Regions from separate parts of the Mitsuaria sp. 7 genome, predicted to be linked through region 3. Evidence: predicted binding sites of a transcription regulator. Region 3 holds the regulator's gene; each other region holds the start of a gene.

Region 1 (7,132 bases), 1.7 Mb from region 3:
GTCCAGGTCGCGGTACGCGACGATTTCCGGGTGGCGGAACAGGGCGTTGGCGTCGAAGTTGAACTTGGCGTCGAGGGCGACCAGGTTGCCCTTCGAATCGCAGTTCAGCGGGTTGATTTCAACCAGCGACGCGTCCGTGTCCATGTAGCACTTGTACAGCTTGGCGAACAGGTCGACGGCCTGGTCCACCGAAGCGCCGCTCAGGCCGATGGCCGCGGCGATCTTCTTCGACTGTTCGGTCGTGATGCCGGTCAGCGGATCGATGTACTCGGTGATGATCTTCTCGGGCGTCGAGTGGGCGACTTCCTCGATGTCCATGCCGCCTTCGCTCGACGCGATGAAGGCGATCTTCTGCGTGCCGCGGTCGGTCACCAGCGAGACGTACAGCTCGTTCTTGATGTCCGCGCCTTCTTCGATGTACAGGCGGCGGACCTTCTGGCCGACCGGGCCGGTCTGGTGCGTGACCAGCTGCATGCCCAGGATCTGCTCGGACAGCGCCTTCACGTCGTCCAGGCTCTTGCCCAGCTTGACGCCGCCGCCCTTGCCGCGACCGCCGGCGTGGATCTGCGCCTTGACCACCCAGACCGGGCCGCCCAGCTTCTGCGCGGCTTCGACCGCCTCTTGCACCGTGAACGCGGGAATACCGCGCGGCACCGGCACGCCGAACTGGCGCAGGATTTCCTTGCCCTGGTACTCGTGAATCTTCATAGGGAGGTCTCGCTTGATGGATGAATCAGGAAGAAGCAGCCAGTGCCGCGGACGCTCCGCGGTGCCGGCGTGGAGAGGAGGTTTGCAACGCCGGATTCAACCTGGCCTCCGCGACAGGAAGCCCGTCGTCGCGGCCATAGGACCGCACGTCGACGGAGCGACGAGGTTGCGGCGGATGGCGCTCGGGGGAGGCGGAGGAAGACATAAAACCGATGCAAACACGCGAAAACACGCCCGCGGACGAACGCCGGCGGGCTGTTTTGCGAAGCCGAAAATGTAGCATGCTGCGTTGCATCAAGCCCTTGGCGCGGTTGAGACGCGCACTGGCGTAGGCCTGTCAGGGCGTCGCAAGGTGCCCGTGACGCACGAAGTTTCGTGGAGTTTCAGGCTCTGTCGCTCTTTCAGGCGGCACGACCGACCGCCGGACCGGCGGACCACTCAGTCGTCGACATCGCTGCCCGCCGCAACGCGCCGGACCGCCCGGCGCGCGAGGTCTCCGCCGAATCCCCGTCCCATGAGAAAGCGCAGACGTTTGGCCAGTGCAGCGGCATCGACTGCCGGGCCTTCTCCGAACTTGCGTCGAAGCATTTCGCAGGCGCGATCCAGTTCACCGGCGGCGAGCACGGAACGCTGCTCGGCATCCAACGACAGCCCATGTTGAGCGAGCTCCTGCTCGATGCGCTTTTGACCGAAGCGCTGCGAGCGCACATGGATCCGGGACTCGACGAATCTCGACTCGTCGAGATACCCGTTGGCCTTGAGCCAGTCGAGCACCGCGTCAACTTCGCCGTTGGGGCTCTGCGAGTCGTCCTCCTCCGAGAAGTCATCGCTTGATCCCCCCGAAGCCTCGGCGGCTTCGGCCTGCCGATCGCGCGCGATGCGCAGCAGCTTGCGCCGCAACTCCATGGCGCTGTGCTCACGCTGTGCGAGCAACGCGATCGCGCGAGCCTTCAGCGACAGCGGCTGCGAGGCTCGTCCCCGCCGACCGTCGGACGGGGTCATGCGAAGGCCCCGCGTTTACTCGGCGGCACCGCCGGGCGTTGCGCCCAGCAGCGGAATGCCCAGGGATTCGCGGATCTTGTTCTCGATCTCGACCGCCAGGTCCGCGTTCTCGCGCAGGAACTCGCGTGCGTTGTCTTTGCCTTGGCCGATCTTCTCGCCGCTGTAGGCGTACCAGGAGCCGGCCTTCTCGACGATCTTGTTGGCCACGCCCATGTCGATGATCTCGCCCTCGCGGCTGATGCCTTCACCGTAGAGGATGTCGAACTCCGCCGTCTTGAACGGAGGCGCGACCTTGTTCTTGACGACCTTGACCTTGGTCTCGGAGCCGATGACTTCCTCACCCTTCTTGATCGAGCCGATGCGACGGATGTCCAGGCGCACCGAGGCGTAGAACTTCAGCGCATTGCCGCCGGTGGTCGTCTCCGGGCTGCCGAACATGACGCCGATCTTCATCCGGATCTGGTTGATGAAGACGACGGTGCAGTTGGTCTTCTTGATGGTGGCCGTCAGCTTGCGCAGCGCCTGGCTCATCAGACGGGCCTGCAGGCCGGGCAGCGAATCGCCCATCTCGCCTTCGAGTTCCGCCTTCGGCGTCAGCGCGGCGACCGAGTCGATGACGATCAGGTCGACGGACCCCGAGCGCACCAGCGAGTCCACGATCTCCAGCGCCTGTTCGCCGGTGTCGGGCTGGCTGATCAGCAGCTCTTGCAGGTTGACGCCGAGCTTCTGCGCGTACTGGACGTCCAGCGCGTGTTCAGCGTCGATGAAGGCGCACACGCCGTCCAACTTCTGCATCTGGGCGATGACCTGAAGGGTCAGCGTGGTCTTGCCCGAGGATTCCGGGCCGTAGATCTCGACCACGCGTCCGCGCGGCAGACCGCCGACGCCTAGCGCGATGTCCAGGCCCAGCGAGCCGGTGGAGACGACCTGGATGTCCTCGATCTTCTCGCCTTCGGCCAGCCGCATGATGGAGCCCTTGCCGAACTGCTTTTCGATCTGGGCGAGGGCGGCCTGCAGGGCCTTGGCTTTTTCGGTGTTGGCGTTCTTCACGGGGGCGTCCATGCAATCTTCTCCTGTTGGCTGCGGCGGATTATTGGCGCAATCTGTATATCTGTACAGTGCTTTGTCGAAGCCGCCGACCCGTTTCTCGGTGCCGGTGACGATCGATGAAGCTCATCTTATGCAGCAGGTCGCTCACTGGATGAGCCAGCACATGCAATTCCCACCGCGTTCCCTCCTGGGTGGGAGTGGTCCCCACGCGAAACTGTCGCCGACCTGACCCGGCACCCCCGAAGCACACGGGTCGGATGCCTCGGAAACGCCTAGGGAACACCAGCAGGCCGCTCCCTAGAATGTCTCCATAACCAGAGGGGACGACACATGCGCATCTTGATCGCCGAAGACGACCAGGTCCTGGCCGACGGCCTGCTGCGCTCGTTGCGGGCGTCGGGCTGCGCCGTCGATCAGGTCGGCAGCGGCAGCGAGGCGGATGCGGCGCTCGCCTCCCACGAATTCGACCTGCTGATCCTCGATCTGGGCTTGCCCAAGCTCCACGGCCTGGAGGTACTCAGACGGCTGCGCGCACGAGGGTCGTCCGTGCCCGTGCTGATCCTGACCGCGGCCGACAGCATCGAGGAACGCGTCAAAGGCCTCGACCTCGGTGCCGACGACTACATGGCCAAGCCGTTTTCGCTGCAGGAGCTCGAGGCGCGCGTGCGTGCGCTGACGCGCCGTGGGCTGGGCACCGCGTCGAGCGTGATCCGGCATGGCCCGTTGACCTTCGATGCGACGGGGCGTGTGGCCTACATCAACGAGCAGATGGTGGAACTCTCGGCGCGCGAGCTGTCGCTGCTGGAGGTCCTGCTGCAACGCGCCGGCCGCCTCGTCAGCAAGGACCAGTTGGTCGAACGCCTGTGCGAATGGGGCGAAGAGGTCAGCAACAACGCGATCGAGGTCTACATCCACCGGTTGCGCAAGAAGATCGAACAGGGCCCGATACGCATCGCCACCGTGCGCGGCCTGGGCTACTGCCTTGAGAAGATTCCTGGCTGAGCTGCCGCATGGCGGCTGATTCCTCCGGCCATCGCTCGCTGTTCGGCGAGATCCTCGACTGGATGCTCGCGCCGCTGCTGGTGATCTGGCCGATCAGCGTCGCGCTGACCTGGCTGGTGGCGCAGGGCATCGCCAACAAGCCCTACGACCGCGAGCTCGACGAGATGGCGCGCACGCTCGGCCTGCAGGTCGTGACCGAGCCGGCGCCCGGCGACGCGGCCGCGCGCCGCGGTCGGTCGCGCTATGCGCTCGCGCCGGAGGCGGCCGCCTTGCTTCGCGCGGACGAATCCGACACCGTCTACTACCAGGTGCTGGGCCTGCGCGGCGAATTGCTGAGCGGCGATGCGCTCCTGCCGGTGCCCGAGGTCGAGCCGCCCATCGTCCCCTGGGAGGTCAACCGCCGCTTCGACGAGATCAACAACGAGGCGGTGCGCGTGTCCTACCTGTGGGTGGTGCCGGAGGGGATGGCGGGCAGCGACAAGATGATGCTGGTGCAGGTCGCGGAGACGCTCGGCAAGCGGTCCCGGCTGACCAACGAGATCATCAAGGGCGTCATCCTGCCGCAGTTCGTGATCCTGCCGCTGGCGGTGCTGCTGGTGTGGCTCGCACTGGCACGCGGCATCGCGCCGCTGAACGACCTGCAGCGACGCATCCGCTCGCGCGACAGTTCCGACCTGAGCCCCATCGACGAACAACGCATCCCCGACGAAGTGGCGCCGCTGGTGCAGGCGATCAACGATCTGCTGGAACGACTCGACCAGTCGATCCGATCTCAGAAGCACTTCCTCGCCGACGCCGCGCACCAGCTCAAAACGCCTCTCGCGGGGCTGCGCACGCAGGCCGAGTTGGCGCAGCGCGAGATCGACGAGGGTCGAAGCTCGCCAGCGGAGCTGCGTCGCTCGCTGAAGCAGATCGCGGTGTCGAGCCAGCGCGCGGCGCACATGGTCAACCAGTTGCTGGCCATGGCCCGCGCCGAGGATCAGGAGCACGCAGCGCGTCGCAGCGAAGTCAACCTCGCCGTGCTGGCGATCGAGACCGTGCGCGACTTCGTTCCACGCGCGATGGAGAAGCGCCTGGACCTCGGCTACGAAGGACCGGAGGCGAGCCACGCCGGGTTGCGCATCAACGGGCATCCGCTGCTGATCCGCGAGCTGATCCGCAATCTCGTCGACAACGCGCTGCTCTACACGCCGAGCGACGGCACGGTCACCGTGCGCGTCGTCGAGGACCCGTTCGGCCAGGTCTGCGTCCTGCAGGTCGAAGACTCGGGGCCGGGCATCGCCGAGTCGGAGCGCGAGCAGATCTTCCAGCCGTTCTACCGGGCGCTGGGCACCAACGTCGATGGCTCGGGACTGGGGCTGGCGATCGTGCGCGAGATCGTCCAGCAGCACGAGGCCGAGATCACGGTCGACGACACGCGGGCCCGTCGGCAGGCCGAGCCTGACGGCGCGGGGCCGGGCGCGCGGTTCACGGTGCGCTTCGCCGCGCATCCGCTGCAGAACGTCAGTAGCTGAGCCTCGGCGCCACCGGGGACGCCGTCACTCAACGCTGCGTCCCGCCCCGGCTCTTGGCGATCGACATCAGCATCCCGAGCGACAGGCCCAGCGTCACCATCGCCGTCCCCCCGTATGAGATGAACGGCAGCGGCACCCCCACCACGGGCAGGATGCCGGTCACCATTCCCATGTTCACGAACACGTAGGTGAAGAAGCTCAGCGTGATCGCCCCCGCAAGCAGTCGCGAGAACAAGGTCGGCGCCTCGTGCGCGATCGCCAGTCCGCGCAGGATCAGCGCGGTGAAGCCGATCAGCAGCCCCGCCGCGCCGATGAGGCCGAACTCCTCGCCATAGGCCGCGAAGATGAAGTCCGTCGTCCGCTCCGGGATGAACTCCAGGTGCGTCTGCGTGCCCTTCATGAAGCCCTTGCCGGTCACGCCGCCCGAGCCGATCGCGATCTCGCCCTGGATGATGTGGAAGCCCTTGCCCAAGGGGTCCTTCGTCGGATCCAGCAAGGTGCAGACGCGGTCCTTCTGGTAGTCCTTCAGCACGACCCATTTCACGTCGGGCTGGCAGATCTGGTCCTCGCTGAGGACCAGCGCCGTGATGCCCGCGCCAGCCAGCACCAGCGCCGGGATGATCAGCTTCCACGACAGCCCGGCGAAGAAGATCACGTACAGGCCCGCGCCCAGCACCAGCAGCGAGGTGCCGAGGTCCGGCTGCTTCGCGATGAGCCCGACCGGCACGACGAGCAGGATGAATGCAGCGATGAAGTCCGGCAGCCGCAGCTGGCCTTCGCGCTTCTGGAACCACCAGGCAAGCATGAGCGGCACGGCGATCTTCAACAGCTCGGACGGCTGGATCTGCGTGCCGACATACAGCCAGCGCGTCGCGCCCTTCTTCGTGATGCCGAACAGCGCCACAGCCACCAGCAGCGTCACGCCAACGGCGTAGAGCGGCAACGCCAGTTGCATCAGCCGCTGCGGCGGCACCTGCGCGGTCACGAACAGCACACCCATCGCCAGGACCATGTTGCGCGCGTGATCGACGAAGCGGGTGCCGTGGTCATAGCCCGCCGAGTACATGCACATCAGACCCAGCCCCATGAGCCAGGCCATCGCGAGCAGCAGCGGGATGTCGAAGCCCTGGAACAGCGGCTTCACCCGCTGCAGCAGGCTGGGTTTGCTGAAGACGGCGCTCATCGTGAGGCTCCCGGGGTGGGGCGCGACGCGGCGGACCGCGCGGGAGGCGCAGTCGCCGCCGAGGGCTTGTTCGAAGGGATAGCCGGCGTCGTCGGGCTTGAGGCGGGCGAGGAAGCCCCCGAGGCCGCCGCCTCCGGCGCGCTGGCCGCGGCATTCGGAAGCGCGATGTCCGCGACGCGCCTCGGCGTGCCGATCGGCGCGCCGACCTGGCCGACCCGCACCTTGGCGATGTCCTCTTCGCTCGGGTAGGTGCCGGTGAGCACGTAGTCGTACACGCGGCGCGCGATCGGCGCCGCCGATTCGGAGCCGAAGCCCGCGTTCTCCACGATCAGCGCCACGGCGATCGTCGGCGCCTGGTACGGCGCGAACGAGATGTACAGCGAGTGATCGCGCTTGCGCTCGTCCGCCTTGATGCTGCTGTAGGTCTGGCCGGCGCGCAGACCCACCGCCTGGGCCGTGCCAGTCTTGCCGGCGCTCGGGTACTGGGCGCCCGCGAACACCCCGCGCGACGTCCCCTCCAGGGTCACGTCATGCATCGCGTTGCGGATCACGTCCACGTCCGCCTTGCGCAGCGCCAGCGGCGCCAGCGCATCGCTCGCGACGCGTCGCTGCACGTGCTTGACGACGTCCTCGATCTCCCGCACCAGCCGCGGCCGGTAGCGCTCGCCGCCGC
Region 2 (7,132 bases), 410 kb from region 3:
TGTCGCGGATCGTCACGGCGGTCGGGCTGGGCTGGCGGGCTGGGTCCGGGAGGTGGTCCGGAGACCTTCCGGAAAATGCGGGGTCAGGGTTTGACCGTCACGAAGTTTAAGTTGTTCGCGACGGACCGCCATCCGGGCTTGCCGTAACGTGCGTTACGCGCGCGAGTGGCATGCCCTTCACGAGCTCAGCGTGCGCGATCCTGCATCGGTCCAGGCAAAGCGCTCCTTCAATGCACGTCGCTGACGGCGGAACCATCCGAGCAGGCCATCGCCGTCGATCAGATCCTGGATCCTCAGTTTCCGGTCCCGCTCGAATGAAGCGAGGGTGGCTGGATCGATGACATCGGAGAGGATGACGTCGATCTTGATCACCTTGTCATGTACCAGATCGAAAAGGCGCTCGACGGCATACGAAACGTGCTGCGCCTGCCAAATTTCGCGCCCGCGGGAGTCCTGGATAGCGAGCACGTGCAAGAAGTTGTCGGTGCTTCCGAACCTCGGGGTGGGAGGGGATATCGGCCTTTCACGGTAAAGCGCGAGCTGGATTCCCTTATGCACCGCCATGAAATGCCACGGCTGCGATGGTTGGATGCCCGGGGGAGGAGAAGGCGGCTCCACGATCCGCCATTCGATGGCGCTGGCCTCGGTCAGGCTTTGCAGAGTAGCGACAAATGCCTGAGTCTTGTTGTCTGCGTAATGGATCATTTCCAGTCCAGTGCAAGTGAGGTTTGGAAGACGCCGGTCTCTGCAGCCTTGAGTGCGCCCAATGTCTTTCCCAGGTCGAGCGCATGGCAACGCGGTGTACTGTCGAGTTGGACACGGGCGGCCTTCACGGCAAGGATCGCTTCGTTGACGGGTGCTCGGGAGCGGCTCGGCATCAGTTCCCCAGCGGTGGCAAGCAGCGTGGCGATGCCCCCGAACATCTGGTGCAGATCCTGACGCGTGGTGCCGGCAGCTTTCGATGCCTTGTCGAGCTCCTTGCGTGAAGCGCATATTTCGTCAGCCAGGCCGGGCAATCGCGCCTTCGCTTGAAACGACAGCCGCACGCTCCTCACCTGCCACCAGACGACGATCGTGATCGCGAAGCCGATCAGACCGACGAGTGTGTTGAGATCCTGGATCCACTGCGGGATCAGGCTGGGCGGACAGGCCGCGAGGAGGGCGGCAACCGCTGTGGCAAGGGCGGGAGACTGCATGCCTTCATGCTATGAGCGCTCTGCCGCGCCGCGATGCACCCAGTTGCACCTCTGCGACGAACGCGAAGGGTGCGCACCAATGAGGGATTGAATCGATCGCGGCGGGGGATGTGTCCCGCCTGATGGGGGAGCTCAGTCCCAGGCCTTGCGCAGCTTCGCGGCGACATCCATCGCCGGTTTCACGAGCTCCGGCAACGGCGCCTGCGCCTGATTGGCCGGGCCGACCTTCTCGAAGTGGCGCACCACCTTGCCGGGCAGGAAGCGCGACACGCTCGCATAGAGGTGCCGGTCGCCGTTGCGCGTCTGCTGCGTCACGTAGAAGCGCTGCGGCACCATCACCGCAAGGTGGTCCTTCGCCCGCGTCATCGCGACGTAGAGCAGCCGCCGTTCTTCCTCGATCTGCGCCTGCGCGCCCGTGCTCAAGTCCGACGGCATGCAGCCGTCCACGCAGTTCAGCAGGTACACCGCGTTCCACTCCTGGCCCTTGGCGGAATGGATCGTCGACAGGATCAGGTAGTCCTCATCCTTCGACGGCACGCCCGACTCGTCGCTGCTCGCGTCGGGCGGGTCCAGCGTCAGCTCGGTCAGGAAACGCTCCCGCGAGCCGTAGCCCTGCGCGATGCGCGTGATCTGCTCCAGGTCGGACAGGCGCACCGGCGCGTCGTCGTACAGCCGCTCCAGATGCGGCGCGTACCACTGCACCGCTTCTTCGAGATCCATCGGCCAGCTCGACCCCGAGATCAGTTGCAGCACCAGGTCGCGCAACGCGGCCCATGACGCGGACGCTGCGCGTGGCGCTTCGAAATCACGCAGCGCCTGCGCGGGATCCGCCGACGGTGACATCGCATCGAGCAGGCGTCTCGCGCTCGCCGGGCCGAAGCCCGGCAGCAGCTGCGCCACGCGGAAACCGGCGAGTCGACCGCGCGGGTTCTCCGCCCAGCGCAGCACGCTCAGCACGTCCTTCACATGCGTGCTCTCGAGGAACTTCAGTCCGCCGAACTTGACGAACGGGATGTTGCGCCGCGTCAGCTCCAGCTCCAATGGCGCGGCGTGACTCGAGGTCCGGAACAGCACCGCCTGGCGCGTCAGCTTCAGGCCCTGCTCGCGGCGCTCCAGCACCTTGTCGGCGACCCATTGCGCCTGCCGCGCCTCGTCGTCGACGGTGACCAGATGCGGCAGCTCGCTCGAGACCTTGTCGGTCCACAGGCGCTTCTCGTGGCGCTCGCGCGCCATCGCGATCACGGCGTTCGACGCGTCCAGGATGGTCTGCGTCGAGCGGTAGTTGCGCTCCAGCGCGACCACGCGCGCGGGCGGGTCGAACTGCGCGGGGAACTCCAGGATGTTCTTCACCTCCGCCGCGCGGAACGAGTAGATCGCCTGCGCGTCGTCCCCGACCACCGTCAAGCGGTCGCCGCGCGGCTTGAGCCGCTTCAGGATCGTCGCCTGCAACCGGTTGGTGTCCTGGTACTCGTCGACCAGCACGTGCTGGAAGCGCTCGCCGAGCTCGGCCGCGAGCGTGTCGTCGCTCATCAGCTCCGACCAGTAGAGCAGCAGGTCGTCGTAGTCGAGCAGCTGCTGGTGCTGCTTCTCCTCGACGTAGGCCTTGAACAGGCGCTTGAGCTCGTCATGCACCGCGAAGCACCACGGAAAGTGCTCCTGCAGGACCTGATCCAATCGCGCCTCGCTGTTGACGACGCGCGAGTAGATGTTGAGACAGGTCCCCTTCATCGGGAAGCGGTCGGTCGTCTCGGCCAGGCCGAGCGCCTGGCGCTGCAGGCCCATCAGGTCCTCGGCGTCGGCGCGGTCGAGGATGGTGAAGTTGGGCGCGAGGCCGATGCGATGGGCGTACTCGCGCAGCAGGCGCGCGCCGACGCTGTGGAAGGTGCCGGCCCACGGGAAGCGCGGCGGCGCCTGCGTCGAGGCCAGGCCCAGCGCGCGATGCAGCACACGACCGGCGCGGCGCTCCATCTCGCCGGCGGCACGGCGGGAGAACGTCAGCAGCAGCAGCCGTTGAGGATCGGCGCCGGACTGGATGAGCCGCGCCACGCGCGAGGCCAGCGTCTTGGTCTTGCCCGATCCCGCGCCGGCGATCACCAGCAGCGGCCTGTGCCCGTCCTGCGACGTCTCGCCGAGGCCGTGCTCCACCGCGGAGCGCTGCTCGGGGTTGAGGTCGGCGAAGACGTCGTTCTGCGTGTCGGCGAGGGCAGCGGGGCACATGGCCGCGATCATAGCTGTATGCATCAACAGTGATTCGACGTGTGCCGCGAGCCTCTGTACTGCCCCCGCCGCTGGCCCTCACCCCAACCCTCTCCCGCAAGCGGGAGAGGGAGTAAGAAGGGCGCCAATTGGACTCCCTCTCCCGCACCGCGGGAGAGGGCGGGGGTGAGGGCTGCGGTCTTCGCAGGAGGGCCTTCGGTCAGGGGGCACATGGCTTGCCGGGATCGGAGCAGACTTGCTTTGCACTCTTCGATCCCATGCTCCAGATCCTCGTCATCTTCAGCGCGCTGTCCATGCCTCTCGTGGCTTGGGCGTCCCAACGGGGCGTCTTCGGCCCCGACAACGGCGCGATCTCCGACCGTTTCCCCACGCTGCTCGTGGCCGATGGCTACGCGTTCTCGATCTGGGGGGTGATCTTCCTGCTCGACCTTGTCTTCGCTGCCTGGCTGCTGCGCGGCCAGCCGGTCCCGGACCGGGAAGGGCACCGCGATTCCCATCGCTGCCACTGGCTGGTCGTCATCGGCTTCGCGCTGACCGCGAGCTGGATGATCGTGTTCTCGCAGCAGTGGTTCGGGCTGGCGCTCGCCGTCATCTGGGCCGCGCTGGCGAGCCTGCTGTGGGCGCTGATGCTGGTCGCGCGCGCGATGCCGCGCGGCGCGCAGTCATGGCTCGCCGTGTTCCCGCTCGCGCTGCATGCGGGATGGCTGTCGCTGACGGCGTTCCTGGACACCGCGCAGACCGTCGTCGCTTCGCAGGTGTTGCCCACGCAGGACCAGTTGCCCTGGACCCTCGTGCTGTGGGCGCTTGCCGCGTTGCTGCTGCTCGTCGCGAACGCGCGCCTGCATGCGCCGGGCACCGGCCCCGCGGCGCTCGGGTATGCGGGCGCCGCGGTGTGGGGCCTGATCGGCGTCTACGTGAAGCAGACCGCCTCGCCGATGACCGGCTCCGACGGTTCCGCCTGGATCGCGCTGGTGCTCGCCGCGGTGCTCGCGGCGCAGACGATCTGGCTGCGGGTGAGGCCGCTGGGCCCCACCGGCGGGAGCCGCCCGCTCAAGCCAGGCGGCGCTCGTCCTTCGCATCGAACAGGTGGGCAGACTCCGCCGCCCATTGCAGGCGAACCGCGTCACCGACATTGAGGTGGGGGTTGCCCGAGACGCGCGCCGTCATCGGACCGCTCGGCGTGTCCACCAGCAGGTAGGTCTCCGGGCCGGTGGGCTCGCTCATCTTCAGCACGCCCGGCATGCCGCCCGCGCCGTCGGTCGTGTCGGCCAGCCGGATGTGTTCCGGACGCACGCCGTAGAGCACGCCGCCCGCCGCGTCGATCGAGGTCTGCTGAGCCGCGTTCACCGGCAGGGTCACGCCTTGCGCGGCGAGCGCGCCGCCGCCGTTGCGCTCCGCGCTGACGAAGTTCATCGTCGGTGAGCCGATGAACTCGGCCACGAAGCGGTTGGCCGGCCGCGTGTAGATCTCTTCCGGCGTGCCGAACTGCTGCACCAGCCCGTCGCGCATCACCGCGATGCGGTCGCCCAGCGTCATCGCCTCGACCTGGTCGTGGGTGACGTAGACCGTCGTCGTCTTCGTGCGCTGGTGCAGCAGCTTGATCTCCGCGCGCATCTCGATGCGCAGCTTCGCGTCCAGGTTGGACAGCGGCTCGTCGAACAGGAACAGCTTCGGATCGCGCGCCAGCGCGCGCCCCATCGCCACACGCTGCCGCTGGCCGCCCGACAGCTGGCCCGGCTTGCGATCGAGCAGATGGTCGATCTGCAGCATCTTCGCCACGCGCTGCACCGTGGTCTCGCGCTGCGCCTTCGGCACCTTGCGCATCTCCAGCCCGAAGGCGATGTTCTGCGCGACGTTCATGTTCGGATAGAGCGCGTAGCTCTGGAACACCATCGCGATGTCGCGGTCCTTGCTCGGCAGGTAGGTGACGTCCCGGTCGCCGATGTGGATCGCGCCCGAGGTCGGGTGCTCCAGGCCGGCGATCATCGCCAGCAGCGTCGATTTGCCGCAGCCCGACGGGCCGACCAGGATGAGGAATTCGCCGGCCTCGATCGACAGGTCGATGCCCTTGAGGATGTCGGCCGATCCGTAGCTCTTGCGGACTTGAGAAATGGCGAGCGCGCCCATGCTTGACTCCTTAACCCTTGACGGCGCCGGCGGTGAGCCCACGCACGAAATACTTGCCCGCGACCACATAGACCACGAGCGTCGGCAGCGCGGCGATCAGCGCCGCGGCCATGTCCACGTTGTATTCCTTGACCGAGCTGGACGTGTTGGCCAGGTTGTTCAGCCCAACCGTGATCGGCTTGCTGTCGGCCCCGGAGAACACCACCCCGTACAGGAAGTCGTTCCAGATCGAGGTGAACTGCCAGATCAGCGTCACCACGAGGATGGGCGTCGACAGCGGCACCACGATGCGCCAGAAGATCTGGAAGAAGTTGGCGCCGTCCAGCGTCGCCGCCTTGATCAGCTCGTCGGGCAGGCCGGCGTAGTAGTTGCGGAAGAACAGCGTGGTGGACGGCATGCCGGCCAGGATGTGGACCAGGATCAGGCCCCACACGGAGCTCGCGATGCCCAGCGTGCCCAGCACCTGGCTCATCGGCAGCAGCACGACCTGCATCGGCATGAACACGCCGAACAGCAGCAGCCCGAACAGCAGCTCGCTGCCGCGGAAGCGCCACTTGGTCAGCACGTAGCCGTTGATCGCGCCCAGCGCGGTGGAGATCAGCACCGCCGGCACGACCATCAGCACCGAGTTCATGAAGAAGGGCTTCAGCCCGCCGCAGTCGGTGCCGGTGCAGGCGCTGTGCCAGGCCTTGGACCAGGCGTCCAGCGAGGGCGCCAGCGGCACCGACAGCAGCGTGCCGTTGCGCACTTCATCCATGCCCTTGAGCGAGGTGCTGACCATCACGTACAGCGGCAGCAGGAAGAAGAAGGCGAAGACCAGCAGCACGGCCCACAGCAGCACGCGCTGCACGGTGAGGCTGCGCGCGCTCGCCGGGCCGGAGGCCGGCGGGCGGGAAGGGGAACGGGAAGGGGAGGAGGAGGTGAGGGTACTCATCACGGCGCTCGCTTCACTGCTTCGAGCGGAGCTCGGAATAGAGGTAGGGCACGACGATGGCCGCGATCGTGGCCAGCATCACCGTGGCGCTGGCCGCGCCCAGGCCGATCTGGCCGCGCGAGAACGCCATCGTGTACATGAAGGTCGCCGGCAGGTCGGTGGCGTAGCCGGGGCCGCCCGCGGTCAGCGCCATCACGAGGTCGAAGCTCTTGATGGCGATGTGCGCCACGACCATCAGCGTCGAGAAGAACACCGGCCGCAGCGTCGGGATGATGATGCGCCAGTAGATGCGCGGCAGCGAGGCGCCGTCGACCTGCGCGGCCTTGATGATGGAATCGTCGATGCCGCGCAGTCCCGCCAGGAACAGCGCCATCACGAAGCCCGCCGACTGCCACACACCGGCGATGACGACGCAGTAGATGGCCATGTCGGGGTCGACCAGCCAGCCGAAGCTGAAGTTCTCGAAGCCCCATTGCTGCATCAGGTGCTCGATGCCGAGACCCGGGTTGAGGATCCACTTCCACGCCGTGCCGGTCACGATGAAGGACAGCGCCATCGGGTACAGGTACACCGTGCGCAGCACGCCTTCGCCGCGGATCTTCTGGTCCAGCAGGATGGCCAGCAGCAGGCCCACGGCCATCGCGCCGCCGATGAACAG
Region 3 (7,132 bases):
GAAGGGCGGCATTCCGCGCGTAGACCTGCCGGCCGACGTCCGGCTGGACACGCTTGCCGTGCGCGAGGGCCTGCCGCCTTCGCCCTGGGGTGAGAACTCGGAAGCGCTGTACCTGACCAGCTCCTTCGTGCATCCGGACGCGGCCACCGCCGCGCGCCGTTTCGCCAACGAGGAAGAGGCCTTCGTCTACAGCCGCTTCTCGAATCCGACGGTCATGATGATGGAGCGCCGGCTGGCCGCGCTCGAAGGCACCGAGGCCTGCATCGCGACCTCGTCGGGCATGTCCGCGATCATGCTGCTGGTCATGGGCCTGCTGAAGTCCGGCGATCACGTGGTGTGCTCGCGCTCGGTGTTCGGCTCGACCATCAAGCTGCTGCAGGGCGAGTTCGGCAAGTTCGGCGTGCAGACGACCTTCGTATCGCAGACCGACCTGGCCGAGTGGAAGAACGCGCTGCAGCCCAATACCAAGCTGCTGTTTGCCGAGACGCCGACCAACCCGCTGACCGAGGTCTGCGACGTCGCCGCGCTGGCGGAGATCGCGCATGCGCACGGCGCGCTGCTGGCGGTCGACAACTGCTTCGCGTCGCCTGCGTTGCAGCAGCCCACGAAGATGGGGGCGGACTTCATCATTCATTCCGGCACCAAGTACCTGGACGGTCAGGGCCGCGTGATCGCCGGCGCGATCTGCGCCTCGGCCAGGCACGTCGACGAGGTGTTCACGCCGGTGATGCGCTCGGTGGGCATGTCGCTGTCGCCGTTCAATGCGTGGGTCGTGCTCAAGGGCATGGAGACGCTGTCGGTGCGCATGAAGGCGCAGACCGCCAGTGCCGCGGTGCTGGCCGGATGGCTGGAAGCGCATCCCGCCGTCGAGCGCGTCTACTACCCGGGCCTGAAGTCCCATCCGCAGCATGAGCTCGCGATGCGCCAGCAAGGCGGGCAGGGCGGGGCGGTGGTGTCGTTCATCGTGAAGAGCCATGCGGACGACAAGGGCCGCGCCGCGGCCTTCCACGTGATCGACCGGACGAAGATCTGCTCGATCACCGCCAATCTCGGCGACACCAAGACCACTATCACGCATCCGGCCAGCACCTCGCACGGTCGGCTCACCGAGCCGCAGCGCCAGGCGGCCGGCATCACGCAGGGCCTGATCCGCGTCGCGGTCGGCCTGGAAGACATCGAAGACATCAAGGCCGACCTGGCCCGCGGTTTGAATTCCCTATGACGACTCCCTCCACCCCGGTCCGCACCCGCATCGCCCCGTCGCCGACGGGTTTCCTGCACCTCGGCACGGCGCGCACGGCGCTGTTCTCGTGGGCCTACGCGCGGCATCACGGCGGCGAATTCGTGCTGCGCATCGAGGACACCGACGTCGCGCGTTCCACGCAGGACTCGGTCGACCAGATCCTGGCCTCGATGAAGTGGCTGGGCCTCGACTACGACGAGGGTCCGGTCTACCAGATGCAGCGCCTGGAGCGCTATCACGCGGTCATCGAGCAGATGATCGCGGCCGGCACCGCCTACCGCTGCTACTGCTCGCCCGAAGAACTCGCCACGATGAAGGCGGGCCAGGAGGCGCGCGGCGAGAAGCGCCGCTACGACGGCACCTGGCGTCCGGAACCGGGCAAGACGCTGCCCGCGATTCCCGCGGGCATCGAGCCGGTGGTGCGCTTCAAGAATCCGATCGACGGCGACGTGACCTGGGACGACCTGGTCAAGGGATCGATCACGATCAACAACCGCGAGATCGACGACCTCATCCTGCTGCGTCCGGACGGCGTGCCGACCTACAACTTCGCGGTCGTGATCGACGACTGGGACATGAAGATCACGCACGTCTTCCGCGGCGACGAGCACATCAACAACACGCCGTGGCAGATCAACCTCTTCCACGCGCTGGGCGCGGCGCTGCCGGCGTTCGGCCACATTCCCGTGATCCTGGGCGACGACGGCCTGAAGCTGTCCAAGCGCCGCGGCGCGGTCAGCGTCACGGCGTATGAGGAGAACGGCTACCTGCCCGAGGCGATGCTGAACTACCTGTCGCGCCTGGGCTGGAGCCACGGCGACGACGAGCTGTACAGCGTGGCGCAACTGGTGTCGTGGTTCGACGGCAGCCATCTCTCGAAGAGTCCCGCTCAATGGGATCCGGCCAAGCTGGAATGGGTCAACGCCCATTACATCAAGCAGGCCGACGACGCACGTCTGGCGGCATTGGTCGCGGCGCAGTTGGCCAAGCGCGGTCTGGCTGCGCCGGAGCGCCTCGAAGCGATGTGCGGGGTGTTCAAGGATCGTTGCAGCACCACGGTGGCGTTGGCGGACTGGCTGGCGATGTATGTGTCGCCCGTGACGCCGACCGATGCCGATCGAGCCCAGCACCTGACCGATGCGGTGAAGCCGGCTGTGCTGGCGTTGGCGGACAAACTCGAAGCGCTGCCCGTGTGGGACAAGGCCTCGATCAGCGGCGCCATCAAGGAAACGATTGGCGCTCACGGCTTGAAGATGCCGCAACTGGCGATTCCCGTGCGCGTGCTGGCCTGCGGTCGTTCGCAGACGCCGTCGGTGGATGCGGTGCTGGAACTTTTCGACAAAGAAATTTTGTTGAACCGCTTGCGTTCCGTTTAAAACTCGATCTATACTCTCGTTCTCGCTTGAACAGCGCGACGTTCGAAACGAACTTCGAAGCGGCAGACGATGAATCAAAACGGGGAGCGCGAGCTCCCCGATGAAATTCAAGAAGCCGAAAAGAATTCGAATCGAATCCCCGAAGGGGGTATAGCTCAGCTGGGAGAGCGCTTGCATGGCATGCAAGAGGTCAGCGGTTCGATCCCGCTTACCTCCACCAAACTTCAGTTTGTGTGGCGCGCGGTTCAAGGGAAAAAAGTCCAGTCCCCTTCGTCTAGAGGCCTAGGACACCACCCTTTCACGGTGGCTACAGGGGTTCGAATCCCCTAGGGGACGCCAAGTTTCGAACTTGGTTACTGTCCAGAGATTGAACGAGAAAATCAAAAAATTCTTCGGAAATCGATTTGATCGTTATCAAAATCAGGTACAGTAACGAAATCGACGCAGCGATGTCATCAAGTAGTTCTTGATGATGTTTAAGCGGGAAGAGTTTGATGCGACAGATCCAAAGATCTTGAGTATCTGGAGTGGTAGTTCAGTTGGTTAGAATACCGGCCTGTCACGCCGGGGGTCGCGGGTTCGAGCCCCGTCCACTCCGCCAACACAGTTGAGACTCGGGCGGCGTACCGATTCGATGCGAAAGCATTCGGGGGTATAGCTCAGCTGGGAGAGCGCTTGCATGGCATGCAAGAGGTCAGCGGTTCGATCCCGCTTACCTCCACCAGAATACCTTCGGGTGTGACGGTTGCACAGTACGCGCAGTTCGAGTCAAGACAAGCAGGTCCTGTCCCCTTCGTCTAGAGGCCTAGGACACCACCCTTTCACGGTGGCTACAGGGGTTCGAATCCCCTAGGGGACGCCAAGTTTGACAAGGCTTGGCTGCACTCGGTTCTGAATGGAATCGATGGTTTGCAGCGAAACTTGTTCGCAAATGATATCGATGCACTCAATAGCGTCGTATCTGGAGTGGTAGTTCAGTTGGTTAGAATACCGGCCTGTCACGCCGGGGGTCGCGGGTTCGAGCCCCGTCCACTCCGCCAACATTAAAACCCTGTCGATGCAAATCGGCAGGGTTTTTTCTTTGGCTGTTTGTTGTTTGATTTCCGATCAGAGATCTGGATACTCGCGCTTTCGTTGCGCCGTATAACTCCACCAATCTCGGGGAGGGCTGCCATTCATGAAGTCGACGGCGGCCATATAGGTATCGAGGACGCAGGGATCGTGGCGTTGACCGGTGAGCCTGCAAATCCGCTGATAAAGCGAGAAAGCATCGGCACCCACGAGATCCGCCGGCTGTCGAATCCCCATCAACTCAAAATTCCGCACCATTGCCGGTCCGATGTTGGGGATCTGTCGCAAGCTCGCACATTCGGCGGCCGAGGCCGCCTTGATGTGCGTCTTTCGCGCGCTCATGGCGTGAGCGCAGCAGTCAGTGGAAACCGCCGGAGCGGATCAACCCGACCGCCAGGCCTTCGATCGAGAACTCTTCGTCGGGCGTGACCTCGATGGGGGCGAAGTCCGAGTTCTCGGGCAGCAGGCGAATGCCGTCGGCATGACGCTGGAAGCGCTTCACGGTGACTTCTTCACCGATGCGCGCCACGACGATCTGGCCATTGCGCGCCTCGCTGATCTTCTGCACGGCGAGCAGGTCGCCGTCCATGATGCCGATGTCCTTCATGCTCATGCCCTTCACACGCAGCAGGAAGTCCGGCGCCTTCGAGAACATCGAAGGGTCGACGCTATAGTGCTGCTCGACATGTTGCTCGGCGAGGATCGGCTCACCCGCAGCGACCCGGCCGACCAGCGGCAGCGTCAGTTGCGCGAGGCTGGCGAGTGGCAGCGCGAACTGGCTCTGTTCGCGAGCGCGGTTGACCTGGCGCAGCGCCGTCGACGGCAGCCGGATTCCGCGCGCGGTGCCGCCCACCAGTTCGATGACGCCCTTGCGCGCCAAGGCCTGCAGGTGTTCTTCAGCCGCGTTGGCGGACTTGAATCCCAGCTGCTGCGCGATTTCGGCGCGTGTGGGCGGCGAGCCGGTGCTCTCGATGCTGTCGCGGACCAGATCGAAGATCTGCTGTTGCCGGGCAGTGAGTTTGGGCGGTGTATCCACGAGCAAGCCTTTATTCCATTGAGGACCGGATGTCGAAGACGCGGCGACCTTGATGGTTCGAAAGCCGCCTGAGAATTCATCCAGCATCTGGATTTTTATACAGGAGACGGGAAATTGCAAAGTGCGGCTGAAATCGTCGTGATCATCGGCACCGGCGGGACCATCGCCGGCGCCTCCGGCAGCGCCACGGACAACGTCGGCTACAAGGCCGGATCATTGTCGGTCGCGTCCCTGGTCGGTGCGGTGCCGGCCCTGGCGGCGAAGAGGCTGGAGGCGGAACAGCTCGCCCAGCTCGACAGCAAGGACATGGACCATGCGACCTGGGCGCGACTCGCGCGTCGCGTGAGGGAGCATCTGGATCGCCCGGAGGTCCGGGGGATCGTGATCACGCACGGCACGGACACGCTAGAAGAGACGGCCTATCTGCTGCAGCGCGTGCTGGCGCCGGAGAAGCCGGTCGTCCTGACGGCTGCCATGAGGCCTGCGACGGCGATCCAGGCGGACGGACCGCAGAACCTGCTCGACGCGGTGGCCGTCGCCGAGTCGGAGGGCGTGCGAGGCGTCGTCGCGGTCGTGGCGGGGCAGGTGTGGTCCGGGCTGGAGCTGCGCAAGACGCACAGCTACCGCCTGGACGCCTTCGAGGCCGGGCCGGACGCCGGCCCGCTGGCCGTGGTGGAAGAGGGCGTGCTGCGCCGCTTCCGTGACTGGCCGCGGGGTGAGGCACTGGGCGCGGGCCTGTTGCCTGAGGACGCATCGACATGGCCGTGGGTGGAGGTGCTCGGCAGCCACGCGGGCGCTGATGCCCGCTCGCTCGAAGCGTGGCGCCATGCAGGCCTGCAGGGACTGGTGCTGGCCTGCACCGGGAATGGCACGCTGAACGTCGCGCTCGACGCCCCGGTCCGTGCCATGAAGGAGGCCGGTGTTCCTGTCTGGCGCACGACGCGGTGCGCGCAGGGGCGCATCATCGGCGCGAGCGAGGAGCCCGCTGCCGCGCTGTCGCCCTGGGCCGCGCGGATTGAATTGATGCTCACGCTGCTGCGTCAACGTTGAGCGGGTCGTTCGGCGCCTGTGCCCTCAACGACAAAGCGCCGGCAGTGCCGGCGCTTTTTTCATGGGGAGTCCGGAACGAACCGGACCCTGGGCATCAGACGATCGTCAGCGTGACGTCGATGTTGCCGCGGGTGGCGTTCGAATACGGGCAGACTTCGTGCGCGTCGGCGACCAGCTTTTCCAGTTCAGCGCGGTCCATGCCCGGCACCGAGATCTTCATGGCCACGGCGATGCCGAAGGCGCCCGGCTTGTTGGCGTGAGGGCCGATGCCGACTTCGCTGGTGATCGAGACTTCGGCCGGCAGCGAGACCTTGTTGCGACCCGAGACGGCCTTCATCGCGCCGATGAAGCAGGCCGAATAACCCGCCGCGAACAGCTGTTCCGGATTGGTGCCGGCACCGCCGCCGCCGCCGAGTTCCTTCGGCGTGGACAGGTCGACCTTCAGCGCGCCGTCGGACGATTGCGCGGTGCCTTGACGGCCGCCGGTGGCGGTGGCGGTGGCGGTGTAGAGGGCTTTTTCGATGGCCATGTGAGGCTCCTTGGTGGTGATGGGTTGGGGTGAACGGAAAACTCGGGGGTCAGGTCTCGCCATCCTCGTCGGAGGCGGCGGGATCGCGTGACAGGTGGGTCAGTACGTTGGCACGCAATTCATGCAGGCGGCTTGTCAGCGACTCCGCTTCGGTCGGACCGCAGGCGCTGGCGCAGGCCAGTTGTTCGGGGATGGCGACCGCCTGCTCGCGCAGGGCGCGGCCGGCAGGCGTCAGGTGGATCTCGACGCGGCGCTCGTCGGCCAGCGCGCGGCGGCGCTCGATGAGGCCGTTGGATTCCAGTCGCTTCAACAGCGGCGTCAGCGTGCCGGAGTCCAGGTTCAGACGTTGCCCCAGATCGGAAACGCTGGGGCCGTCCGTCTCCCACAGCACCAGCATCACCAGGTACTGGGGATACGTCAGGCCCAGGGGAGCCAGCAGCGGCTTGTAGAGCTTCGTCATCGCCAGCGAGGTCGAATACAGCGCGAAGCACAGCTGGACATCGAGCTTCAGCCAGTCCGTGCCTGCGGGCACCGGCTGGGTCTGCCGGTCGACCGTCGTGACGGCAACCGGCGGGTTGAAGGGCTTCGTGTTCGGCATGGACTGAACTATAGCGAGCAATTAAATTGCGCGCAATTGAAATGGTCTTTGATCGCGGTTGACGGGAACTATCGGCGGACGGCGTCGGAAGTTCCAGAAAGAACAACGCCCCGAGGACAGGTGTCGCCGGGGCGTTCATGCGGGGAGTGGGAATGACGTCGGACTCAGCCGGTCGCCTGAATCGCGTCTACCTGCTCGCTGAGCTCAAGCCAACGCAGTTCGGCGACTT
Region 4 (7,132 bases), 1.3 Mb from region 3:
AACCAACTTGGTCGCACCGGGCTTCTTCGCCGCGGATTTCTTCACCGCCGCCCCTTTCACTGCCGCCTTCTTCGCCGCAGGCTTCTTCACCGCTGGCTTCTTCACGGCAGGCGGCGGAGGCGCTTCTTCGAAGCGCATCGCCTCCTCGCGCAAGCGCAGCGCACGCAGGCGACGCTCCTCGCGTTCTTCGGCGAACTGGGCGCGGTGCGCTTCCTGCTCGCGCGCTTCCTCGCGCGCCAGCGCTTCCGTCTGGTTCTCGTAGGCCTGCACGATGCGCGCGACCAGCGGATGGCGCACGACGTCCGCGCGCGTGAAACGCGTGATCGCGATGCCCTCGACGCCGTCCAGGACCTGCTCCGCGTCGACCAGCCCGCTGCGCATACCGCGCGGCAGGTCGATCTGGCTCGTGTCGCCGGTCACCACGCACTTGCTGCCGAAGCCGATGCGCGTCAGGAACATCTTCATCTGCTCGGGCGTCGTGTTCTGCGCCTCGTCGAGGATGACGAAGGCGTGATTCAGAGTCCGCCCCCGCATGAAGGCCAGCGGCGCGATCTCCAGCTGACCCTTGTCGAACGCCTTGGTCACGCGATCGAAGCCCATCAGGTCGTACAGCGCGTCGTAGAGCGGCCGCAGGTACGGGTCGACCTTCTGCGTCAGATCGCCGGGCAGAAAGCCGAGGCGCTCGCCCGCTTCGACCGCCGGGCGCGTCAGGATGATGCGCTGCACCGTCGAGCGCTCCAGCGCATCCACCGCGCAAGCCACCGCGAGGAAGGTCTTGCCCGTGCCCGCCGGACCGATGCCGAAGCTGATGTCGTGCGACAGGATGCTGCGCAGGTAGAGGTGCTGGTTGCCCGTGCGACCCGCGAGGTCCGCGCGGCGCGTGCGCAGCACGATGGTGTCGCCGTCCGTGTCCTCGCCGTTGGTTAGCTTCGTCGGCGCGGCCACGTCGTTGGCGGCCTCGACGATGGCCAGCCGCAGGGTCTCGCCGGGGATGGCCCGGTCGGCGCGCGCGTAGAGCGCTTCCAGCAGGGCGAGCGTGCGCTCCGCCGGCGCGCGGTCGCCCTCGATGTTGAAGTGCTCCGCGCGGTGGGTGATGCGCACGGTCAGCGCCGCCTCGATCTGGCGGAGATGCTCGTCCAGCGGGCCGCACAGGTGCGACAGGCGACGGTTGTCGGCGGGGGTGAAGGCGTGGCGCAGGTTCAAGCGGAGAAGGCTCCGTATTCAGGGGGGTTGAGGGCGGTATTGTCGCGCGCCGGTGCCCCGCGCGCTTGCTGCGCCTGCACAATCGCCCCCCATGCACCGGACCACGGAACAACAAGGAGACGCTGCCGGCCACAGGGATGCCGTGCCGGCGCAAGGGGGAAGCAGGCCTGCGGCGTACGGCGCCGCCGTCGCGCTGTCGTTGGCCGTGCCGGTCTGCCTCGCGCAGGTGGCGGGCGCGGCGGTCGCCGGCGCGGACGGCGTCACCGCCGGCTCATTCGCCGCGCTGTGGACGCGCCTCGCGCCCCAGCTCGCCTACGGTCTGCAATCCGCGATGGTGCTGATGGCCTTCGTGCTGGGCCTGCTGATCTGGCAACGCCGTGCCCAACGCCACATCGGATGGCTGCTCGTGCTGATGCCGGGATGGGTCATCACCGTCGGCCTCGCGCCCCTGTTGTCGTGGCGCACCGGGATCGCGGTGATCCTCGCGCCGTGGCTGCTGTGGTGCGCCGTCCATTACCTGATGCGACGGATGCGGCGGCGCGATCGCCGCATGCACCGTGCCCTGCTGGCCCAGGCGCTGATCTTTCCCGCGGCGCTGCTGCTGCCGGTGCCGGCGACACGCGTCGCCACCTTCGCTCTCTGGTGGTTGGGCGCGCAGCTGCTGGTCGCGATGGGTTGGCACCTCTGGCATCTGTGGCAGGACATGTTCCTTCCGACGTTGGAGGAGCGTTATCCGCAATCCGACTTCATCCTCAGCGGCGTGCTGATCGGCTTCGGCATGCTCGCGGTGCTCGCGGCCTGGATGTTGCCGGGCAGCGGTCTGGCCGGCATCCTCGGACCGCTGTGTCTGCTGGGACTGGGCCTGCATCGCGTGCGCGAATTCGCCCGGGCGCTCGCCCAGTCCGAGCTTGCGGTCCTGCAGGGCGAGCTTCGCCTGCAGGAACGCATCGCCGAACTGGAGCGCCATTTCGATCAGGTCGCGGAAACCAAGCTGGAGCAGGTCACCGAGCGCGAGCGCAAGCGCATCGCCGCCGATCTCCACGACGACCTGGGCGCCAAGCTGCTGACCATCGTCCATACCAGCGAGTCGGACCGGATTTCCACGCTCGCGCGCGAAGCGCTCGAGGAGATGCGGCTGTCGGTGCGCGGCCTGACCGGCAAGCCGGTGCAACTGCTGGACGCGCTGGGAGACTGGCGCGCCGAGGTGGTCTCGCGCCTGGCCCAGGCCAACATCCTGGCCGAGTGGAAATCGCCCGCCGAGGACATCGAGCACACCTTCCCCGCGCGCGCCTACGTGCAGACGACGCGCATCCTGCGCGAATCGGTCAGCAACATCATCAAGCACAGCGGCGCCACGCATTGCGTGATCAGCTGCTCGGCGCAGGACGGCTACTTCTCGGTGGTCATCCAGGACAACGGCCAGGGCATTCCTCTGGAGCTGGAAGGTCGCCTGGACAAGGGACACGGCATGGCCAGCATGAAGGCCCGGGCCAAGCAGATGCATGGGCAATGCCTGGTCGAATCCGGACCCGGCTGGGGCACCGTCATCCGGCTCACGATCCCACTTTGATCACGCGCTGATCGCGATCCCGCGTGATCCATTGCCGCCTGCACCACAGTCCGGCGTAGATCAGGATGGTCAGCCCCTCCAGAAAGCCGTACCGTTGCAGGAAGTCAGCGAGCACTCCGCCCGCATGACAATCCTGAGCAAGAATCCGCGCCATGAACCACATCCTGCTCCTCGAAGACATTCCCGAAATCCGCGCCTGGCTCAAGGTCCTGGTCAAACAGGTGTTCGCCAACGCGGTCGTCACTGAATGCTCGCGGGTGCAGGACGCGCTGCAGCAGGTCAACTCGCAGCGTTTCACGCTCGCGCTGCTGGACCTGGGCCTGCCTGACGGTTCCGGCGTCGACGTGATCTCCGCGCTGCGCGAGAAGCAGCCCGAAGTCCAATCGGTCATCGTCACCATCCACGACGACGACGAACATCTCTTCCCTGCCCTGCAGGCTGGTGCCTTCGGCTATCTGCTCAAGGAACAGTCGCGCGAACTGCTGGTCGAGCAGCTCCAGCGCATCAGCCAGGGCGAGCCGCCGCTGTCGCCGTCCATTGCGCGCAAGGTCATCGCCTACTTCACGTCGCAACGCCGGCCCCAGGCCGCACAGGTGCTGCATGAGGTGTCCCTGACGGACCGCGAAACGGAAGTGCTGCTGCGCGTCGCCAAGGGCTTCACGCTGCCCGAGATCGGCGTGCAGCTGGGTTTGTCGCGTCACACCATCGCCGACTATGTGAAGCAGATCTACCGCAAGCTCAACGTGAGCTCGCGTGCCGAGGCCGCGCTGGAAGCCCAGCGCCTGGGACTGTTCGGCAGGAACTGAACGCTTTGAGCACGGGATCTCGAGGGGCGGTCGCGCGCCTCGGGAAAATACTGGACAAACATCCAGCAAATCGCCGTCGGATCGCTGCCGAACGCGGATAATCCGCGGCCATGATCGGCAAGCTCACCGGCGTCATCGCGGAAAAATCGCCCCCGCAGATCCTCATCGATGTCCAAGGTGTCGGCTATGAAGTCGACGTGCCGATGAGCACCTTCTTCAACCTGCCGGGCCTGGGCGAACGCGCGACGCTCTTGACGCACCTGAGCATCCGGGAGGACGCACACGTCCTCTTCGGCTTCCTCTCCGCCGAGGAGCGCAGCACCTTCCGTCTACTGATCAAGATCAGCGGCGTCGGCCCCAAGATGGCACTCTCGCTGCTGTCGGGCATGTCGGTCGGGGATCTGGCGCAGGCCGTGTCCAAGCAGGAAGCCGGCCGGCTGGTGAAGGTGCCGGGCATCGGCAAGAAGACCGCCGAGCGGCTGCTGCTGGAGCTCAAGGGCAAGCTGAGCCCGGACCTGTCGCAGCCGGTCTCCGTGGCCAACGACGCGCAGGCTGACATCCTGCAGGCCCTGGTCGCGCTGGGCTACAGCGAGAAGGAAGCAGGCATCGCGTTGAAGACGCTGCCGCCGGACATCGGCGTCAGCGAAGGCATCAAGCTGGCGATGAAGCACCTGTCATGAAACCACGCGCGCGGCGTACCCTCCCAACATGAGCATCCAGACCGACGACTTCACGCCCGCGCCGCAGCAGGCCCGCCTGATCAGTGCACAGCCCGCGTCGCCGAACGAGGACGCGATCGAACGCGCGCTGCGTCCCAAGCTGCTCGACGAGTATGTCGGCCAGACCAAGGCGCGGGAACAGCTGGAGATCTTCATCGGTGCTGCGAAGAAGCGTCGCGAGGCACTGGACCACGTGCTGCTGTTCGGACCGCCGGGCCTGGGGAAGACGACATTGAGCCACATCGTCGCTGCTGAACTGGGCGTGAACCTGCGTCAGACCAGTGGCCCGGTGCTGGAGAAGCCCAAGGACCTCGCGGCGATCCTGACCAACCTCGAACGCAACGACGTGCTGTTCATCGACGAGATCCACCGGCTCTCGCCAGTCGTCGAGGAAATCCTCTACCCGGCACTGGAGGACTACCAGATCGACATCATGATCGGCGAGGGTCCGGCGGCTCGGTCAATCAAGTTAGATCTGCAGCCGTTCACGCTGGTGGGGGCGACCACCCGCGCCGGCATGCTCACCAATCCACTGCGCGACCGCTTCGGCATCGTCGCGCGCCTGGAGTTCTACACCGCTGATGAACTGCAGCGCATCGTGACCCGATCTGCGGCGCTGCTCAACGCGCCTATCGATCCGGAAGGCGCGCTCGAAGTCGCGAGGCGTTCGCGCGGCACGCCTCGTATCGCCAACCGGCTGCTGCGCCGCGTCCGCGATTACGCCGACGTGAAGGCGGACGGAACCATCACGCGCACGATTGCGGAGAAGGCGCTGGCGATGCTGGACGTCGATCCGCTGGGCTTCGACCTGATGGACCGCAAGTTGCTGGAAGCGGTGGTGCACCGCTTCGACGGCGGGCCGGTGGGATTGGACAACGTCGCAGCCGCCATCGGGGAAGAGCCTGGCACCATCGAGGACGTGATCGAACCCTACCTGATACAGCAGGGTTTCCTGCAGCGCACACCGCGCGGTCGGATCGCCACGCTGGCGGCGTATCGCCACCTCGGCGTCGCGCCGCCGAAGCAGGCGGGACGGTTGTTCGACCTCGAATGAAGGTGACGGGCTCGTGGACAACGGGCTTGGCGCCACCGCCGCAACAACGAAAAAGGCGCTCCGAAGAGCGCCTTTCTGCTTCGTGATCTGAAGATCAGAAGTTGTGGCGGATGCCCAGGGCGAACGAGTTCAGGTCGTTGACCTTGTTCGCGGTAGTGGCGTCCACGGCGGTGTAGAACGCGTAGACCTTGGTGCGCTTGCTCAGGTTGTAGTTGTAGGCAATCGTGTACTGCTTGCCACCGTTCTGACCATTGTTGAACGAGTAAGCGCCAGCCTTGGTTCCACCGACGTTCAGGTGGAATTCCGATTGACCCAGCGTGTACATCACAGCGGCGCGGCCGATCCAACGGCTGTCCTTGCCGCCAGCGGTCAGCGGGCTGCCCGACTCTTCGCGCTGCACGTAGCCGCCGAAGGTGAAGGCACCCAGTTCGTACAGGCCGCGGAACGCGTACTGCTTGGCCGAGCCTTGCTTGCTGTAACCAGCGCCCAGGTGCAGAGGACCTTGGTCGTAGTTCAGGGCGAGGTCATAACCGCGCTCATCGACGCCTTCACCGGCGTGCAGCGCGAGTTCAGCGTTGAAGCCGCTGATGTTCGGCGTGAAGTAGCCGACCTTGTTGGTCTGCGTGAAACCGGCGCCAGAGTACAGCTTGTCTTCCGACGTGCCCGTATCGTGGTTGTGCATCGACACGTAGTCGGCGGTCGCATAGTACGAGCCCGGGGTCCAGCGGCCCAGACGGATCGCACCGAAATCGCCCGCCAGCTGCACGCTGGCTTCACGATTCCAGAACGCCGTCGGGTTCGTGGCGCGACCGTCGTCCGAGTTCAGACCATGTTCCAGCGCGAAGCTGGCCTTCAGACCACTGCCCAGGTCTTCCGTGCCCTTGAAGCCAAGACGCGAGTTGTTGTTGATCACCGAGGCGACGCGGTCGGCATTGCCGGTCTTGATGCTTTCCACCGAGGTGTTGATACGGCCCCAGAGCGTGACGGAGCTCTGCGCGAACACGGGAGCGGAAAGGGCCGCGATGGCCGCAGCGAATGCAATCTTTTTCATACCCACCTTCATCCAGTTGGAGGTTTCAGCCGGTCTGGCTCAATGGCTTTACTGCAAGGTGTGCGGAGTATAGAAGTGCGTTGCACGCACCCATAACGCCCGACGCAAAATTGCAACAGTTCCCCGTTAGGGGTGAACCAGAGGGTTCGTGGGTGATAACAGGCGGGCCGTCAGCACCTGTCCCGCGAGCAGTGCGGCGAGGACGGCGATCTGCTCGATCGGGCCCAGTCGATGGGCGTTCCAGAGGAACAGCGCGACCGCACCGAGCAGCAGGAGGAACATCACCCCCGCCGCCCAGGCGTGCGAGGACGCGACCTTCGGGTCGAACAGCGGCCTTGCATGGGGGTCGTATCCGGGCGCTATGCGGGCACCCAATCCCGGCTCCCAGTGGGCTGGCTCCCACCAGAGGCGCAACTTGTCCCGCCAGCGCGTCGTGCGTCGCGTCTTGGCCAGGAGCCTGGCGTAGACCTGGACGTTGGCCGTCCAGGGGTTCCAGCTCTGGAGCGCATCGCGCGTGCCGTAGACGCAGGGCTCGCCATCCAGTTCCTCGTGGAAGCTGCCGAACAGGCGGTCCCAGACGATGAGGATTCCGCCGTAGTTGCGATCCAGATAGGGATCGTTGACGGCATGATGCACGCGGTGGTTGGACGGCGAACAGAACCAGCGATCGAACCAGCCCAGCTTTCCGATCTGCTGCGTGTGCACCCAGAACTGGTAGAGCAGGTCGAT

Evidence for each region. The regulator LexA, encoded in region 3, represses DNA repair genes until DNA is damaged. The targets are predictions, from matches to a motif close to ACTGTATNNNNATACAGT.
Region 1: a site for LexA is predicted at 2,813-2,830, ahead of recA (recombinase RecA). Genes of this name have one in related genera too.
Region 2: a site for LexA is predicted at 3,427-3,444, ahead of ABE85_RS03825 (ATP-dependent helicase). Genes of this name have one in related genera too.
Region 4: a site for LexA is predicted at 3,629-3,646, ahead of ruvA (Holliday junction branch migration protein RuvA). Genes of this name have one in related genera too.

The regions. Positions count from the first base shown of each region.
Region 1 is NZ_CP011514.1:5,407,508-5,414,639, reverse strand. It holds gene sucC (ADP-forming succinate--CoA ligase subunit beta) at 1-708, opposite strand, end outside; gene ABE85_RS23775 (regulatory protein RecX) at 1,147-1,710, opposite strand; gene recA (recombinase RecA) at 1,726-2,772, opposite strand; gene ABE85_RS23765 (response regulator transcription factor) at 3,091-3,762, shown strand; gene ABE85_RS23760 (sensor histidine kinase) at 3,771-5,276, shown strand; gene rodA (rod shape-determining protein RodA) at 5,305-6,459, opposite strand; gene mrdA (penicillin-binding protein 2) at 6,456-7,132, opposite strand, start outside.
Region 2 is NZ_CP011514.1:871,034-878,165, forward strand. It holds gene ABE85_RS03810 (serine hydrolase) at 1-16, opposite strand, end outside; gene ABE85_RS03815 (hypothetical protein) at 178-705, opposite strand; gene ABE85_RS03820 (hypothetical protein) at 702-1,196, opposite strand; gene ABE85_RS03825 (ATP-dependent helicase) at 1,329-3,413, opposite strand; gene ABE85_RS03830 (hypothetical protein) at 3,671-4,549, shown strand; gene ABE85_RS03835 (ABC transporter ATP-binding protein) at 4,464-5,609, opposite strand; gene ABE85_RS03840 (carbohydrate ABC transporter permease) at 5,551-6,474, opposite strand; gene ABE85_RS03845 (carbohydrate ABC transporter permease) at 6,488-7,132, opposite strand, start outside.
Region 3 is NZ_CP011514.1:1,276,562-1,283,693, forward strand. It holds gene ABE85_RS05635 (O-succinylhomoserine sulfhydrylase) at 1-1,222, shown strand, start outside; gene gltX (glutamate--tRNA ligase) at 1,219-2,619, shown strand; tRNA gene ABE85_RS05645 (tRNA-Ala) at 2,764-2,839, shown strand; tRNA gene ABE85_RS05650 (tRNA-Glu) at 2,883-2,958, shown strand; tRNA gene ABE85_RS05655 (tRNA-Asp) at 3,144-3,220, shown strand; tRNA gene ABE85_RS05660 (tRNA-Ala) at 3,268-3,343, shown strand; tRNA gene ABE85_RS05665 (tRNA-Glu) at 3,406-3,481, shown strand; tRNA gene ABE85_RS05670 (tRNA-Asp) at 3,583-3,659, shown strand; gene ABE85_RS26800 (helix-hairpin-helix domain-containing protein) at 3,727-4,032, opposite strand; gene lexA (transcriptional repressor LexA) at 4,049-4,726, opposite strand; gene ABE85_RS05680 (asparaginase) at 4,841-5,776, shown strand; gene ABE85_RS05685 (organic hydroperoxide resistance protein) at 5,871-6,305, opposite strand; gene ABE85_RS05690 (MarR family winged helix-turn-helix transcriptional regulator) at 6,355-6,903, opposite strand; gene ABE85_RS05695 (ATP-binding cassette domain-containing protein) at 7,068-7,132, opposite strand, start outside.
Region 4 is NZ_CP011514.1:5,778,688-5,785,819, reverse strand. It holds partial or broken gene ABE85_RS25400 (PhoH family protein) at 244-1,203, opposite strand; gene ABE85_RS25395 (sensor histidine kinase) at 1,295-2,773, shown strand; gene ABE85_RS27800 (hypothetical protein) at 2,757-2,927, opposite strand; gene ABE85_RS25390 (response regulator transcription factor) at 2,926-3,579, shown strand; gene ruvA (Holliday junction branch migration protein RuvA) at 3,690-4,259, shown strand; gene ruvB (Holliday junction branch migration DNA helicase RuvB) at 4,288-5,352, shown strand; gene ABE85_RS25375 (porin) at 5,447-6,403, opposite strand; gene ABE85_RS25370 (sterol desaturase family protein) at 6,530-7,132, opposite strand, start outside.